DNA from 2 places in the Pseudomonas sp. MT3 genome. Region 2 is predicted to be linked to the other one. Evidence: predicted binding sites of a transcription regulator. Region 2 holds the regulator's gene; the other holds the start of a gene.
The links. The regulator FliA, encoded in region 2, starts transcription of late flagellar genes. The targets are predictions, from matches to a motif close to CTAAAGTTTNNNNNNNNNNNGCCGNTAA.

Region 1: the regulator FliA is predicted to act here: its motif matches at 2,203-2,230, upstream of ACYCAX_RS09675 (methyl-accepting chemotaxis protein).

What each region holds. Positions count from the first base shown of each region.
Region 1 is NZ_JBTVPY010000007.1:162,022-169,511, forward strand. Features, by position in the region: gene ACYCAX_RS09675 (methyl-accepting chemotaxis protein) at 102-1,991, opposite strand; gene ACYCAX_RS09680 (methyl-accepting chemotaxis protein) at 2,415-4,310, opposite strand; gene ACYCAX_RS09685 (Flp family type IVb pilin) at 4,468-4,659, opposite strand; gene cpaB (Flp pilus assembly protein CpaB) at 5,036-5,950, shown strand; gene ACYCAX_RS09695 (type II and III secretion system protein family protein) at 5,966-7,198, shown strand; gene tadZ (type 4b pilus Flp biogenesis protein TadZ) at 7,264-7,490, shown strand, end outside.
Region 2 is NZ_JBTVPY010000004.1:83,999-92,637, reverse strand. Features, by position in the region: gene ACYCAX_RS05580 (chemotaxis protein CheA) at 1-1,809, opposite strand, end outside; gene ACYCAX_RS05575 (protein phosphatase CheZ) at 1,841-2,626, opposite strand; gene ACYCAX_RS05570 (chemotaxis response regulator CheY) at 2,693-3,067, opposite strand; gene fliA (RNA polymerase sigma factor FliA) at 3,245-3,994, opposite strand; gene fleN (flagellar synthesis regulator FleN) at 3,991-4,821, opposite strand; gene flhF (flagellar biosynthesis protein FlhF) at 4,990-6,291, opposite strand; gene flhA (flagellar biosynthesis protein FlhA) at 6,328-8,451, opposite strand.

The DNA of each region.
Region 1 (7,490 bases), on a different contig from region 2:
GGTTGGTTCGCGAGCTACAAGGCTCGCTGGGCCTGTAGGAGCGAGCTGGCTCGCGAACAACAAAAAGGCGCCCGAAGGCGCCTTTTTCATGTCCGTACCGATCAGATACGGAAACTGTCCACCAACTGCCGCAGCCGTCCGGCCTGGTTCTCCAGGTCGGCGCAGGCGCGCAGGGTGGCCTGGAGGTTTTCCACGCCCTCCTGGTTCAGGGTGTTGATTTCGGTGATGTCCATGTTCAGCGAGTCGACCACGGCGGTCTGCTCCTCGGTGGCGGTGGCGACCGACTGGTTCATCGAGTCGATCTCGCCGATGCGGTGGGTGACGCTGGCCAGACGTTCGCCGGCGCGGTTGGCGATCTCCACGCTTTCCAGGCTGTAGCGCTGGCTCTCGGTCATGGTGTCCACGGCTTCGCGGGCGCCGACCTGCAGCTCCTCGATCATCTTCTGGATCTGCTGAGCCGACTCCTGGGCGCGGTGGGCGAGGTTGCGCACCTCGTCGGCCACCACGGCGAAGCCGCGACCGGCCTCGCCGGCGCGGGCCGCTTCGATGGCGGCGTTGAGGGCCAGCAGGTTGGTCTGCTCGGAGATGCCTTTGATCACCTCCAGAATCTGGCCGATGTTTACCGTGCGGCTGTTCAGCGCCTCGATGTTGGCGCAGGCCGAGCTGATCTTGTCGGAGAGCTGGTTCATCGCGCTGATGGTCTGCTCGACCACCTGGCGGCCGTCGCCGGCCTGGTGCGAGGCATCGGTGGCATGGTGCGAGGCATCGGCGGCATTGCGGGCGATTTCCTGGGCGGCGGCGCCCAGTTCGTTGATCGCCGCGGCGACGCTGTTGGTGCGGTTGGCCTGCTCGTCGGAGTTGCTCATGGACGAGTTGGAGGCGTTGACCACCAGTTGCGAGACGTCATGCAGGTTGCGCGCGGTGGAGGCCACTTCGCGGATCGACTCGTGGATGCGCTCGACGAAGCGGTTGAAGGCGTTGGCCAGCACGCCGAACTCGTCGTTGCTGGCGACTTTCAGGCGCTGGGTGAGGTCGCCGTCGCCCTGGGCGATATCCTGCATGGCGCGGCCCATGTCGGTCAGCGGGGCCATCAGTACGCGGATCAGCATGCCCAGCAGGAACAGGATGGCGACGATGGCGATGGCCGCCGCGACGATGGCCGAGGTGCGGAACTTGCTCAGCATGGAGTAGGCGGCGCCCTTGTCGATGGACAGGCCGATGTACCAGTTCACCGACGACAGCCCCTTCACCTGGGTGAAGCTGAGGATGCGGGTCTGGCCGTTGAGTTCGGCTTCGCTGAAGCCGCCGCCGATCTTCGGGGTATTTTGCGGGTAGATATCGGCCAGGGTCTTCATCACCAGGCTCTTGTCCGGGTGCACGAGGATCTTGCCGTCGCCGCTGACCAGGAAGGCGTAGCCCATGCCGCTGAAGTCCAGCGAGTTGATGATCTGCACCAGGGTTTGCAGGCCCAGGTCGCCGCCCACTACGCCGAGGGCCTTGCCGTCGGCGCGGGCCGGGGTGGCGATGGTGATGACCAGTTGCTGGGTCGCCGCATCGATGTAAGGCTCGGTCAGGGTCGTGCCGCCGGCGGCCAGGGCGTCCTTGTACCAGGGCCGGGTGCGTGGGTCGTAGCCGTCGGGCATGGCATCGTTCGGCCGCATGGTGAAGGTGCCGTCCTGCTGCCCCAGGTAGGTGTAGTTGAAGGTCTTGCGCAGGGTGTCCTGTTCCAGCAGCCCGGCGAGCTGTTCGGGAGCGCTGTCGCGGGCGAGGGTCTGGGCGGTGCTTTCGATCAGCAGCAGCCGGCCGCTCAGCCAGTTCTGGATATTGCTGGCGGTCACTTCGCCCATTTCCCGCAGGTAGTCTTCGAGATCGTCGCGGATCGCGTTGCGCTGCAGGTAGTCGTTGTAGAAGGTGAAGAGGGTGAACGCGGAGAAAACCACAAGCGAGGCGGCCAGGAGGATCTTATGGCTGAATTTCAGGCTCTTGATCATGCTGCGTCGAGTCCGGAGGTAGTGGGATGCCAGAACGGCGTGGGGCCGGGCGACAGGTCCGATGTCGCCAGGGTGCGCCCGCCCGTGTGGTGATACGGAACGGACGAAGCCGGCTCGGCGGGTAGCCGGGCGAGCGGGGCCGGCACTCCCATGTGCCGGCGGTGATATCGGGTCCGCCTGGTTTCGTTGTTCTCGCGGACCTTCATCTTTGCTGTCGGCACGCCGGGGAAAAGCTTGAGACAGGGGGACGAACGGTAGGGCTGGGCGCCCCCATCGTTCCTGCGAGAGCGGATTTACTGGCGGCATTGGCGCTGGGCGGTTCGCGAGCAAGCTCGCTCCTACAGCTCAGGTTGAACCTCGTAGGAGCGAGCTTGCTCGCGAACAAAAAAGGCGCCGAAAGGCGCCTTTTCGTTTCCGTCGGAATCAGATGCGGAAGCTGTCCACCAGCTGGCGCAGACGGCCGGCCTGGTTTTCCAGGTCGGCGCAGGCGCGCAGGGTGGCCTGGAGGTTTTCCACGCCTTCCTGGTTCAGGGTGTTGATCTCGGTGATGTCCATGTTCAGCGAGTCGACCACGGCGGTCTGTTCCTCGGTGGCGGTGGCCACGGACTGGTTCATCGAGTCGATCTCGCCGATGCGGTGGGTGACGCTGGCCAGGCGCTCGCCGGCGCGGTTGGCGATCTCCACGCTTTCCAGGCTGTAGCGCTGGCTCTCGGTCATGGTGTCCACGGCTTCGCGGGCGCCGACCTGCAGCTCCTCGATCATCTTCTGGATCTGCTGCGCCGACTCCTGGGCGCGGTGGGCGAGGTTACGCACTTCGTCCGCCACCACGGCGAAACCACGACCGGCCTCGCCGGCGCGGGCCGCTTCGATGGCGGCGTTGAGGGCCAGCAGGTTGGTCTGCTCGGAGATGCCTTTGATCACCTCCAGAATCTGCCCGATGTTCACCGTGCGGCTGTTCAGCGCCTCGATGTTGGCGCAGGCCGAGCTGATCTTGTCGGAGAGCTGGTTCATCGCGCTGATGGTCTGCTCGACCACCTGGCGGCCGTCGCCGGCCTGGTGCGAGGCATCGGTGGCGTGGTGCGAGGCATCGGCGGCGTTGCGGGCGATTTCCTGGGCGGCGGCGCCCAGTTCGTTGATCGCCGCGGCGACGCTGTTGGTGCGGTTGGCCTGCTCGTCGGAGTTGCTCATGGACGAGTTGGAGGCGTTGACCACCAGTTGCGAGACGTCATGCAGGTTGCGTGCGGTGGAGGCTACTTCGCGGATCGACTCGTGGATGCGCTCGACGAAGCGGTTGAAGGCGTTGGCCAGCACGCCGAACTCGTCGTTGCTGGCGACTTTCAGGCGCTGGGTGAGGTCGCCGTCGCCTTGGGCGATATCCTGCATGGCGCGGCCCATGTCGGTCAGCGGGGCCATCAGCACGCGGATCAGCATGCCCAGCAGGAACAGGATGGCGACGATGGCGATGACCGTGGCGATGATGGCCGAGGTACGGAAGTCGCTGAGCATGGCGTAGGCGGCGTCCTTGTCCAGCACCAGGGCGACGTACCAGGTCACGCCTGGCAGGCCTTTCACCGGAGTCATGGACACCAGTTGGTCCTTGCCGTCGAGGCTGACTTCCTGCACGCCGGCCTGCACCTTCGGGGCACCCTGCGGGTAGATGTCGGCCAGGCTCTTGAAGATCGACTGGCTGTCCGGGTGCAGCAGGATCTTGCCGGCATCGCTGACCAGGAAGGCATAACCATCACCGTCGAACTTCAGGGAGTTGATGATGGCGGTGATGGTTTCCAGCTTCATGTCGCCGGCGGCGACGCCGACCAGTTGACCGTTGCGCATCACCGGCATGGACATGGCGAGGATCTGCTCGCCGGTGCCGGCGTCGAGGAAGGGCTCGGTGACGATCAGGCGGCCGGCGGCCACGGCGTCCTTGTACCAGCCGCGGGTGCGTGGGTCGTAGCCATCGGGCATCGGCGAGAAGGGGCGCATGGTGAACACGCCGCTGGCGGCTTCGCCGAGGTAGACCGATTCGAAGTTCTTCTGGAATACCGCCTGTTCCAGCACGTGCTGGATGCGCTCGGGTGTCGGTTCCTGGTCTGCCAGTTGCGCGGCTTCGCTTTCCACCAGTTGGATGCGACCCTCCAGCCAGCTCTGGATATTGCTGGCGGTGAGGCTGCCGAGTTCGCTCAGGTAGGCGTCGGTATCGGCGTGGATCGCTTCACGTTGACGGAAGTCGTTGAAGAGGATGAAGCAGGCGAAGGCGAAGATGACCACGAGGGAGGCCGCCAGAAGGATCTTCTTGGCGAAGGACAGCGAACGAAGCATCGGTAAAGCATCCTGCAGGTGGAACGAAGGGGTAGGCAGGATGTATCGGCCATGTGCGGCAGAACTTTAGGAAGGTTGTGGAGTTTTTTCAGGAACGCAAAGAAATATTCCCGCGACTATTCGCGGGAATATGGGTAAGCACTCTGGAGTATAAATTTCAGGGTGTGGTCAGTTTGGTGTGGGCGTTTTCGAAGATGCTGTTGACATCGCCACCGATTACTTTAACTGCTGCGATCATGACTACCGCGATCAATCCGGCGATGACAGCATATTCGATGGCGGTCGCACCCTCTCTGTCAAAAGCGAATGCCTTGGCCTTGCAATACAACTTCAGAGACAGGTCTTTGATACTCAGATTCATCGCGGTTGCTCCTTGCACAGACCACCGGGGCGGCGCCCCGACTTCACCGTCAGGCTAGGCGTCGTATGGCGGAATGCAATTGATCAAATAGCGCTAATACTAAAGTTATAGTCATGGCGAAGTAGAACTATCTGAGGATTGGAAATTTCTCGTCGGTATTTGACGCTATTACCGCAGCTACTAAATTCTGCTTTGGAACAAGCAGGAACCAATTATGAGGAAAGGTTCTTATCGAACCGCCTCGTCGGGTCGAAACAACAATAAAGGTCTGAAGGACGTATCTCGGCAACGGCCGGTGTCGTGACTTCCGATCAGCCAGTGGACCGCCAGGTTCACTCATCCCGATAACGCCAAGGATGTGGACATGAATAGCAAGGTGCTGATGGTTTTCGCCGGGCTGTTGTTGTTGTGTGCAGGTGTCGTGGGTTATCTGGGATTGTCGGTGGGCAAGTCGGCGGCGCCCGTCGCTGGCGCGGTGAAGGACGTTGCGCCGGCGGCGATGGCCGAGGCGGACAAGCTGCAGCGCACGCCCGTGGTGGTGGCTCGCCGCGACCTCCCGGCGTTGACGGTGATGGGCAACGATGACCTCGCCATCGAGATGCTGCATACCGCCCCGGCGGGCAGCTATCCCAAGCCCGAGGCGCTGATCGGCCAGCGGGTCTGGGTCGCGGTGCCGGCCGGCAGCATTCTTTCCGGGGCCCTGCTGGAGCCGGGCGGCCCCCTGGCGCGGACCATCCGCCCGGACGAGCGGGCTATGGCCATTGCGGTGGACGAGGTGATTGGCGGCGGCGGCTTCGTGCTCCCCGGCGATTACGTCGACGTCATGCTCTTCGTCCAGGACCAGCGGAACGCCGAGCGTGTGGTGAGTGCCCAGGTGGTGCTGCCCGGCGTGCGCGTCCTCACCTATGGCGAGCAGATCGCCGTCGCCAGCGATGGCCAGGCGCGCAGCGGCGCCGAGTCGAAGGACAAGACACCGCGCCCGCCCCGCACCGCCGTACTGGCCGTGCCGGCCGAATCCGCTTCCCGGCTGATGCTGGCCAGCCAGGCGGGCTCGTTGCGCCTGGCGGTACGCAGCAAGGACGAGAATCTCTACGAGAAGGAGCAGCAGGGGCGCTACATCCAGGCGTCGCTGAATGCCTCCGGCAGCCAGCCGATCACCCTCGAACAGTTGCTCGGCAAGGCCCGCTCCGCGCCGGTCGTGCGCCAGGTCTCGGCGCCGGCGGTGAGTCCGGGCGTCGTGGTCTACCGCGGCACCACCGTTACCCGTGAAGCACATTGAGCAAGGAGTGCATCGATGTCCAAGCGCTTCGTTCTGTCGCTGGCCGCGCTTCTGGCCTGTGCCGTCCACTCCGCCGCACAGGCGGTGCCGAGCGCCTGCGCCGGATTCGCCGGTCAGCCGTTGAACCTTGACGTCGAGCAGGGCGCCCAGCTCGACCAGCAACTGCCGGTACCGATCAAACGCCTGGCCATCGGCGATCCGAACATCGCCGATGTGCAGGTGATCGACAAGCGTGACTTTCTCGTTACCGGCAAGGCCGAGGGCCTGACCAGCCTGCTGATCTGGACCGGCTGCAGCGACAAACCCATGAGCAGCGTGGTGCGGGTCGGCGCGCGGGCGATTGCCGATGCCGGCGGTCTGCCGGGCAACCTCGCCGCCGGCCTGTCCAACCAGGTGCAGACCGACATCCGTTTCGTCGAAGTCAGCCGCAGCAAGCTCAAGCAGGCCAGTACGTCGCTGGTGCGCAGGGGCTCCAATACCTTCGTGCTCGGGTCGCCGGGCAGCCTGGGCGGCCTGGAGCTCGACAGCGCAGGCAACCTGGGCGGCAGGTTCGGCACGGCCAACAGCGGCTTCAACATCATCTGGGGCGGCGGCAGCAGCAAATGGCTGGGCTTCATCAACGCCCTGGAGGGCAGCGGCTTCGCCTACACCCTGGCGCGGCCGAGCCTGGTGGCGACCAGTGGGCAGAGTGCCTCGTTCCTCGCCGGCGGCGAGTTTCCCATCCCGGTACCCAACGGCGACAACGACAACATCACCATCCAGTACAAGGAGTTCGGCGTCCGCCTGACCCTGACCCCCACGGTGATGAGCGACAAGCGGATCGCCCTGAAAGTGGCACCGGAAGTCAGCGAGCTGGATTTCAGCAGCGGCATCCGCACCAACGACATCGCGGTGCCGGCCCTGACCGTACGGCGCACCGACACCAGCGTGATGCTGGCCGATGGCGAGAGCTTCGTGATCAGCGGGCTGATCAGCAGCAGCACCATCAGCAACGTCGACAAGTTCCCCTTCCTCGGCGGCATCCCGGTGATCGGCGCGCTGTTCCGTTCCTCGAACCTGGACAAGGACGACCGCGAACTGCTGATGATCGTCACCCCGCACCTGGTCCAGCCGCTGGCGGCGAACGCCGCGTTGCCGACGTTGCCGGGCGAGGGCCTGCGCAAGTACGACCCCGGATTCGGCGAGTTCTATTTCCTCGAGGACGGCCGCTTCGACCAGCGCAAGGCCAGCAGCGGGATGTCGCGCTGATGGACAGCTATGACGCGGTATCCCGCCAGAGAGCGGGCCGCAAGGAACGGCAAGGGAGCGGCAGCATGAGTCAGACATTCGTGGCACTGGTCCAGCATCCCGGCGAGCAGGAGTGGTTGCAGAACAGCCTGGCCAACTGCGGGCAGGTGGTGGTGGCCAACAGCGGAACCCTGGAAGAGTTGCTGGCGCTGCTCGATGTGACGGGGGCCAGTGTCCTGTTCACCAGCCTGAACAAGGCCAACCTGGTGACACAGAGCTCGCTGATCGAGGGGCTGGTGTCGGCCCGCCCGCT
Region 2 (8,639 bases):
GACCTTGATGACGATCTTCGAGCCCTGGCCCTTGGTCGAGTAGATGTTGATGATGCCGTTGAGCTGGGAAATCTTGGTCTTCACCACGTCCATGCCGACACCACGGCCGGAGACGTCGGAGATCTCGGTCTTGGTCGAGAAGCCCGGGGCGAAGATCAGGTTGTAGCAGTCGGACTCGGACAGGCGATCGGCCGCATCCTTGTCCAGCAGGCCCTTCTCCACGGCCTTGGCGCGCAGCACGTCCGGGTCCATGCCCTTGCCGTCGTCGGAGATCGACAACAGGATGTGGTCGCCTTCCTGCTCGGCGGACAGCACCACCTTGCCCGAACGCGACTTGCCGGCGGCCTCGCGCTCGTCGGGGCCTTCGATGCCGTGGTCCACGGCGTTGCGCACCAGGTGCACCAACGGGTCGGCCAGGGCCTCGACCAGGTTCTTGTCGAGGTCGGTCTCTTCGCCGATCAGTTCCAGGTTGATCTCTTTCTTCAGGCTGCGAGCCAGGTCGCGGACCTGGCGCGGGAAGCGCCCGAAGACCTTCTTGATCGGCTGCATGCGGGTCTTCATGACCGCTGACTGCAAGTCAGCGGTGACCACATCGAGGTTGGAGACGGCCTTGGCCATCGCCTCGTCGCCGCTGTTGGCGCCCAGGCGCACCAGGCGGTTACGCACCAGCACCAGTTCGCCGACCATGTTCATGATCTCGTCCAGGCGCGCGGTGTCCACGCGCACGGTGGTTTCCGCTTCGTTGGCCGGTTTCTCTGCAGCGGCAGCGGCGGGCTTGGCCGCAGCAGGCTTGGCGGCAGCGGCCGGCGCCGGAGCGGCAGCGGGCTTGGGCGCAGGTGCAGCAGCCGCTTTGGGCTGTGCATTGGATGGTGCAGCTGCGACCGGCTCTTCCTTCGCGCCAGTGAACTGGCCCTTGCCGTGCAGCTCGTCGAGCAGCTTCTCGAATTCGTCGTCGGTGATGTTGTCGTCGCCACCGGCAGCCGGAGCTTCCTCGGGCTTGACCTCGGCAGCAGCAGCCTCGACGGGAGCGGCGGCTTCTTCCTTCGCGCCGGTGAACTGGCCCTTGCCGTGCAGCTGGTCGAGCAGCGCTTCGAACTCGTCGTCGCTGATCTCGTCGCCAGCACCGGCGGCGGGCGCCTCGGCAACCGGTGCCGGAGCCGCGCTGACGGGTTCCTTGGCAGCAGCGCTGAACTGGCCCTTGCCGTGCAACTGGTCGAGCAGTGCTTCGAATTCGTCGTCGGTGATGTCGTCGCCACCGCTGCCAACCGGCGCGGCAGGGGCTTCTGCGGCAGGCTCGAGGGCATCCATCAGCTGTTCGAACTCGGCGTCGGTGATGTCGCCATACGCGGCCGCAGCGGCCGGGGCTTCTTCAACGACAGGCTCGGCAACGACCGCAGCGGGAGTTTCGGCGGGAGCGGCCCCCGGCTCGGCCAGGCGCGACAGCGCCGCCAGCAGCTCAGGCGTGGCCGGGGTCGGCTCTTGCGCATCGCGCACTTGCTGGAACATGACGTTGACGGTGTCCAGCGCCTGCAGGACCACGTCCATCAGTTCGGCATCCACGCGGCGCTCGCCCTTGCGCAGGATGTCGAACACGTTCTCGGCGATGTGGCAGCACTCCACCAGCGCGTTCAGCTGGAGAAAGCCCGCGCCGCCCTTGACGGTGTGGAACCCACGGAAAATCGCATTGAGCAGGTCCATGTCATCGGGTCGGCTTTCCAGCTCGACCAGTTGCTCGGACAGTTGCTCGAGGATCTCGCCGGCCTCCACCAGGAAGTCCTGGAGGATCTCGTCATCGGCGTCGAAGCTCATTCGGTGCTCCCTCTACAGCGTCAGCGGACGCTTAAAAACCAAGGCTGGACAACAGATCGTCGACATCGTCCTGACCGGATACGACGTCCTTTCTTGTATCGGCAGCGATCTGCGGACCTTCACCCTTGGACGATCTTTCTTTTTCCACCGCGTCGCGCATGCCGTCGTGGTCGTGCTCGATGCCCGCGTAACGGTCCACCTGGCCGGCCATCCAGACCAGCTTGACCAGGTTCGCCTCGACCTCGGTGACCAGCCTGGTGACGCGCTTGATCACCTGCCCGGTGAGGTCCTGGAAGTCCTGTGCGAGGAGGATGTCGTTGAGGTGCGCGGAGAGCTTGCGGCTGTCCTGGGCGCTGATGTAGAGGAACTGCTCGACGCGCTTGGCCAGGTCGCGGAAGGCGTCGGGGCCCAGCTCGCGACGCATGAAGCGCGACCAGTCTTCCTGCAGCGCCTTGGCCTGGGTCTCGATGTGCATCACCACCGGGGTGCACTCTTCCACCAGGTCCATGGTGCGGTTGGCCGCTTTCTCGGTCATCGTCACCACGTAGGACAGGCGGTCGGTGGCGTCGGCGATCTGCGAGACTTCCTGGGCGCGCGGGGAACTGGGATCGATCTGGAAGTTGACGATGGCGTTGTGCAGCTCGCGGGTGAGCTTGCCGACTTCCTGGTAGAGCCCGCGATCGCGCGCCTGGTTGAGCTCGGAGATCAGTTGCACGGCGGTCTGCACATCACCCTGCTCCAGGCAATCGACCAATTCGCGCGCGTGTTTTTTCAGGGTCGACTCGAAGTCACCCGCGGATTCGTTGACGAGATCCATGACGCCCTCTTGATGCGAGGGGCTGTTGGTGTTTCGGCGCAAGCGGCGAAACATCAACAGACCCTACTAGCTGCCGACCCGCTCGAAAATCTTCTCGATCTTTTCTTTCAGCACCTGAGCGGTGAAAGGCTTGACCACATAGCCGTTGACCCCGGCCTGGGCCGCTTCGATGATCTGGTCGCGCTTGGCCTCGGCGGTGACCATCAGCACCGGCAGGTGCTTCAGGCGCTCGTCGGCGCGCACCGCGCGCAGCAGGTCGATGCCGGTCATGCCGGGCATGTTCCAGTCGGTGACGAGGAAGTCGAAATTGCCGCTGTGCAGCATCGGCAGCGCGGTGGTGCCGTCGTCGGCCTCCGCGGTGTTGGTGAACCCCAGGTCCCGCAGGAGGTTCTTGATGATGCGCCTCATCGTGGAAAAATCGTCCACGATGAGAATTTTCATATTCTTGTCCAAACCGACCTCCATCGATACCAGGCACGTCCTGGCGGGCGTACCGTCAATTCATTGAGCGGCGTGCGCTCATCCCGTGTGGGCGGCGTCAAAGGGACGGCGCCCAGGAGAAAACTCAAGACCTGAGGCTTTCTCGCAAGAAAAATCCGACGCGAAACTACCCGAAGCTCAGTGCGCTCGCCACTCCGCCAGGCGTGCCCGCAGGCGCGCGGCGCACTGGCTGTGCAACTGGCTGACCCGGGATTCGCTGACGCCCAGCACTTCGCCGATCTCCTTGAGGTTCAGTTCCTCGTCGTAGTACAGCGCCAGCACCAGCCGCTCGCGTTCGGGCAGCTTGGTGATGGCGTCGGCGAGCGCCGCCTGGAAGCGTTCGTCTTCCAGACCGTGGGCGGGCTCGTTGCCCTGGTGCGAAGCATCTTCGGCCAGGCCGCTGCCCTGCTCGCCGTCCTGCAGCAGATCGTCGAAGCTGTACAGCCGGCTGCCCTGGGTGTCGCTGAGGATGCCGTAATAATCTTCGAGACTCATATTGAGTTCGGCAGCAACTTCCTGATCTTTAGCGTCACGACCGGTTCTGGCCTCGACGGCGCGGATCGCATCACTGACCATGCGGGTGTTGCGATGCACCGAACGCGGGGCCCAGTCGCCCTTGCGCACCTCGTCGAGCATGGCGCCACGGATGCGGATGCCAGCATAGGTTTCGAAGCTCGCGCCCTTGCCGGCGTCGTATTTCTTCGAGGCTTCCAGCAGGCCGATCATGCCGGCCTGCATCAGGTCCTCCACCTGCACGCTGGCCGGCAGGCGGCCGAGCAGGTGGTAGGCGATACGCTTGACCAGCGGCGCGTACCGCTGGATCAGTTGGTCCTGGGAGTTCTGCGCCTGCGCCTTGCTGTACATACGCGCTCCGGAGGCCGTCATCATACGGCCGAACCCGTGGTCGGATGCTGCACCAGGCGTTCGACGAAGAACTCCAGGTGCCCTCGCGGATTGGCCGGCAGCGGCCAGCTGTCGACTTTCTGCGCTATCGCGCGGAAGGCCAGGGAAGCCTTGCTGCGCGGAAACGCCTCATACACCGAACGCTGCTTCTGCACCGCCTTGCGCACCGATTCGTCGTACGGGATGGCGCCCACGTACTGCAGCGCCACGTCGAGGAAGCGGTCGGTGACCTTGGTCAGCTTGGCGAACAGGTTGCGGCCCTCCTGGGGGCTGTGCGCCATGTTCGCCAGTACGCGGAAGCGGGTCATGCCGTAGTCGCGGTTGAGCAGCTTGATCAAAGCGTAGGCGTCGGTGATGGAAGTGGGTTCATCACAGACGACCAGCAGCACTTCCTGCGCTGCGCGGACGAAGCTCACCACCGAGTCGCCGATGCCGGCGGCGGTGTCCACCACCAGCACGTCGATGTTGTCGCTGATGTCGCTGAAGGCCTGGATCAGGCCGGCGTGCTGCATCGGCGTGAGGTGCACCATGCTCTGCGTGCCGGAGGCCGCCGGGACGATGCGCACGCCGCCGGGGCCCTGGAGGATCACGTCGCGCAGGTCGCATTCGCCTTCGATGACGTCGGCCAGCGTGCGCTTGGGCGTCAGGCCCAGCAGCACGTCGACGTTGGCCAGGCCCAGGTCGGCGTCCAGCAGCATGACGCGACGGCCCAGATCGGCCAGCGCCAGCGACAGGTTCACCGACACATTGGTCTTGCCGACACCACCCTTGCCGCCGGTGACTGCGATTACCTGTACAGGATGCATGCCCATATCAATACCTTGTCTCGTCGTTCGACCGCCGCGCCCCCTGGCGCTGCGGTCCTGCCGGCCGCGGTGCTCTACCGCTTCCGGCGTTCGCGGATCGTCTCCCAGAGCATCCGCATCGCCGGGTGGCCCTGTCGGCCGCCCTTCGCCCCACCACGGGGCCGTTCAATTCGCTCAACCGGCGCAACGCACCGGCTGCTGGTACAGGCCGGCGAACATGTCGGCCATCGCATCCTCGCTCGGTTCTTCCGACGCCTGCAGACTCACCGCGCGGCTGACCAACTGGTGACTGCGCGCCACCTGCAGATCATCCGGAATCCGCGGACCATCCGCCAGATAGGCTACCGGGAGACGCTGACCGATAGCCAGAGCCAGAGCTTCGCCGAGGCTGCCGGCTTCGTCCAGCTTGGTCAGGACGCACCCGGCCAGGCCGCACGAACGATAGTTCTGCCAGGCGGCCTTGAGCACCTGGCTCTGGCTGGTCGCGGCCAGCACGAGGTAATTCTTCACGTTCAGGCTCTGCGCAGCCAGCGCTTCGAGCTGCATGCGCAGCGCCGGATCGTTGGCGGGCAGGCCGGCGGTATCGATCAGCACCAGGCGCTTGCGCGCCAGCGGCGCCATCGCCTGGATCAGCGACTGGCCCGGATCGATCAGGGTCACCGGCACGTTGAGGATGCGGCCGAGGGTCTTGATCTGCTCCTGCGCGCCGATGCGGAAGCTGTCCATCGACACCAGGGTGATGCTCTGCGCGCCGTACTTCAGTACGTAGCGAGCGGCCAGCTTGGCCAGGGTGGTGGTCTTGCCCATGCCTGCCGGACCGACCAGCGCGACCACTCCGCCCTGCTCCAGCAGGTCGATTTCCGGGGTGCTGATCGAGCGCGCCAGGTGCGCCAGCAGCATGCGCCAGGCCTGTTTCGGCTCGGCGATGGAGGCCACTTTCTCCAGCAGGCTGCGCGACAGGTCCGCCGGCAGGCCCATACGCTGCAGGCGACGCCACAGGTTGGCCTGCTTCGGACGCTGGTTCTGCAACTGGCTCCAGGCAATGGAGCCCAGTTGCACTTCGATCAGTTCACGCAGGCCGTTGAGCTCGAAGCGCATGGCGTCCAGCGCCTGTTGGCCGACGCTGGCGGCCGCCGGTGCGGTCATGGTTTCGGCGAGGGTTTCGGCAGCGCTGCGACGCGGCGCTTCGGCGCCGTACATTTGACGGTCCTTGCGCACGGCCTCGCTCATGCGGGCCGGCTCGCTCAGTTCGGCCTTGGCCTCGGCGATGCGCGCCTGGGTCTTGCGCAGTTCGGCTTCCAGTGCCGGGTTCGGCTTGCTCGCCGCCACCGGGGCCTGGTAGTCCAGCGCCGCGGTCAGCTCGACGCCGCCGGCGACACGGCGATTGCCGATGATCGCGGCGTCCGGGCCCAACTCGTCGCGGACCAGTTTCATGGCCTGACGCATATCGGCGGCGAAGAAGCGTTTTACCTGCATGGCCTGGGACCTCGATGCACTCTATCCAACTTCCGACTATTGCTGCCCAACGGTGGCAACGATAGTGACTTGTTTGTTGTCCGGGATTTCCTGGTAAGCCAGCACGTGCATGGTGGGGACCGCCATCCGCGCGAATCGGGACATCATTGCGCGGACCGGACCGGCCACCAGCAGGATCGCCGGCTTGCCGAGCATTTCCTGGCGCTGCGCCGCCTCGACCATCGAGCGTTGCAGCTTTTCGGCCATTCCGGGCTCCAGCAACATGCCGTCTTCGGAGCCCTGTCCGGCCTTCTGAAGACTATTGAGCAATATCTGTTCCAACCTGGGTTCCAGGGTAATCACAGGCAGCTCCGGCTCTAGTCCCACAATGGTTTGCACGATTGCGCGGGACAGCGCGACGCGAACCGCCGCCACCATCGCGGCGGGATCTTGACTCTTGGCGGCAACGTTGGCGATGGCCTCGGCGATGGTGCGGATGTCACGCACCGGCACCTGCTCCTGCAGCAGCGCCTGCAGGACCTTGAGCAGAGTCGACAGGGAAATCATCCCCGGCACCAGCTCTTCGGCGAGCTTGGGCGAAGTCTTGGCCAGCAGTTGCATCAGTTGCTGGACCTCCTCGTGGCCGAGCAGCTCGTGGGCGTGCTTGTGCAGCACCTGGTTGAGGTGGGTGGCGACCACGGTGCTGGCGTCCACCACGGTGTAGCCCAGGGACTGCGCCTGGTCGCGCTGGGACGGCTCGATCCACACCGCTTCAAGCCCGAATGCCGGGTCCTTGCCGGCAATACCGTTGAGGGTGCCGAACACCTGGCCAGGGTTGATCGCCAGCTCGCGGTCCGGGTAGATCTCGGCTTCGGCCACGCTCACGCCCATCAGCGTCAGGCGGTAGGCGTTGGGCAGCAGGTCGAGGTTGTCGCGGATGTGTACCGAGGGCATCAGGAAGCCCAGGTCCTGGGACAGCTTCTTGCGTACGCCCTTGATCCGCGCCAGCAACTGGCCGCCCTGGTTGCGGTCCACCAGCGGAATCAGGCGGTAACCGACCTCCAGGCCAACCATGTCCACCGGGGTCACATCGTCCCAGCCCAGTTCCTTGGTTTCCTGGGCGCGCTGGGCCGGCAGCAGTTCCTGCTGGCGCTGGGTTTCCTGCTCGGCCTGCTGCGCCGCCTGGCGCTGGCGTTGCCAGATCAGGTACGCGCCGCCAGCAGCCAGACCGCCGAGACCAATGAAGGAAACGTGCGGCATGCCCGGCACCAGCCCCATCGCGATCAGGATCGCGGCGGAAATCGCCAGCGCCTTGGGCGAGGCGAACATCTGCCGGTTGACCTGCTGGCCCATGTCCTCGGCGCTGGAAACGCGGGTCACCATGATCGCCGCGGCGGTGGACAGCAGCAGCGAGGGCAGCTGCGCCACCAGACCGTCACCGATGGTCAGCAGGGCGTAGACCTTGCCGGCGTCGCCGAAGCTCATCGAGTGCTGGACCATGCCGATGGCCACGCCGCCAATGAGGTTGATGAAGAGAATCAGCAGGCCGGCGACGGCGTCGCCACGGACGAACTTGCTGGCACCGTCCATCGAACCGTAGAAGTCCGCCTCCTGGGCCACCTCGGCGCGGCGCTTCTTGGCCTCCGCCTGCTCGATCAGGCCGGCGTTGAGGTCGGCGTCGATAGCCATCTGCTTGCCGGGCATGGCGTCGAGGGTGAAGCGCGCGCTCACCTCGGAGATACGCCCGGCGCCCTTGGTGACCACCACGAAGTTGATGATCATGAGGATCGCGAAGACCACGATGCCGACCACGTAGTTGCCGCCGATCACCACCTCGCCGAATGCCTGGATCACCTTGCCGGCGGCGGCGTGGCCGTCATGGCCGTGGAGCAGCACCACGCGGGTGGAAGCGACGTTCAGCGCCAGGCGCAGCAGGGTCGCGACCAGCAGGATGGTCGGGAACACGGCGAAGTCCAGCGGCCGCAGCGCATACACGCAGACCAGCAGGACCACGATGGACAGGGCGATGTTGAACGTGAACAGCACGTCCAGCAGGAACGGTGGAATCGGCAGGGTCATCATGCCCAGCATGGCCAGCAGCAGCAGCGGCACGCCGAGATTGCCCCGGCCCAGGCCCGCCAGATTGCTGCGAACGTTGCTGATCAGTTGCGTGCGGTCCACCCTCGACTCCCCTGCCCTGCGGCGGGACTCGCGCCCGCCGGATCAAACTTTTGACGCCCAAGCGGGCGTTTGCAGAGGGTTTAGCAGGAAGCGTTCCAACTTCTTCGAAACGAAGGAAATACCCGGTCTTGACGACTTGGCACCCGCGCCATTACCTGTAGGAACGAGCTTGCTCGCGAACCGCCCAG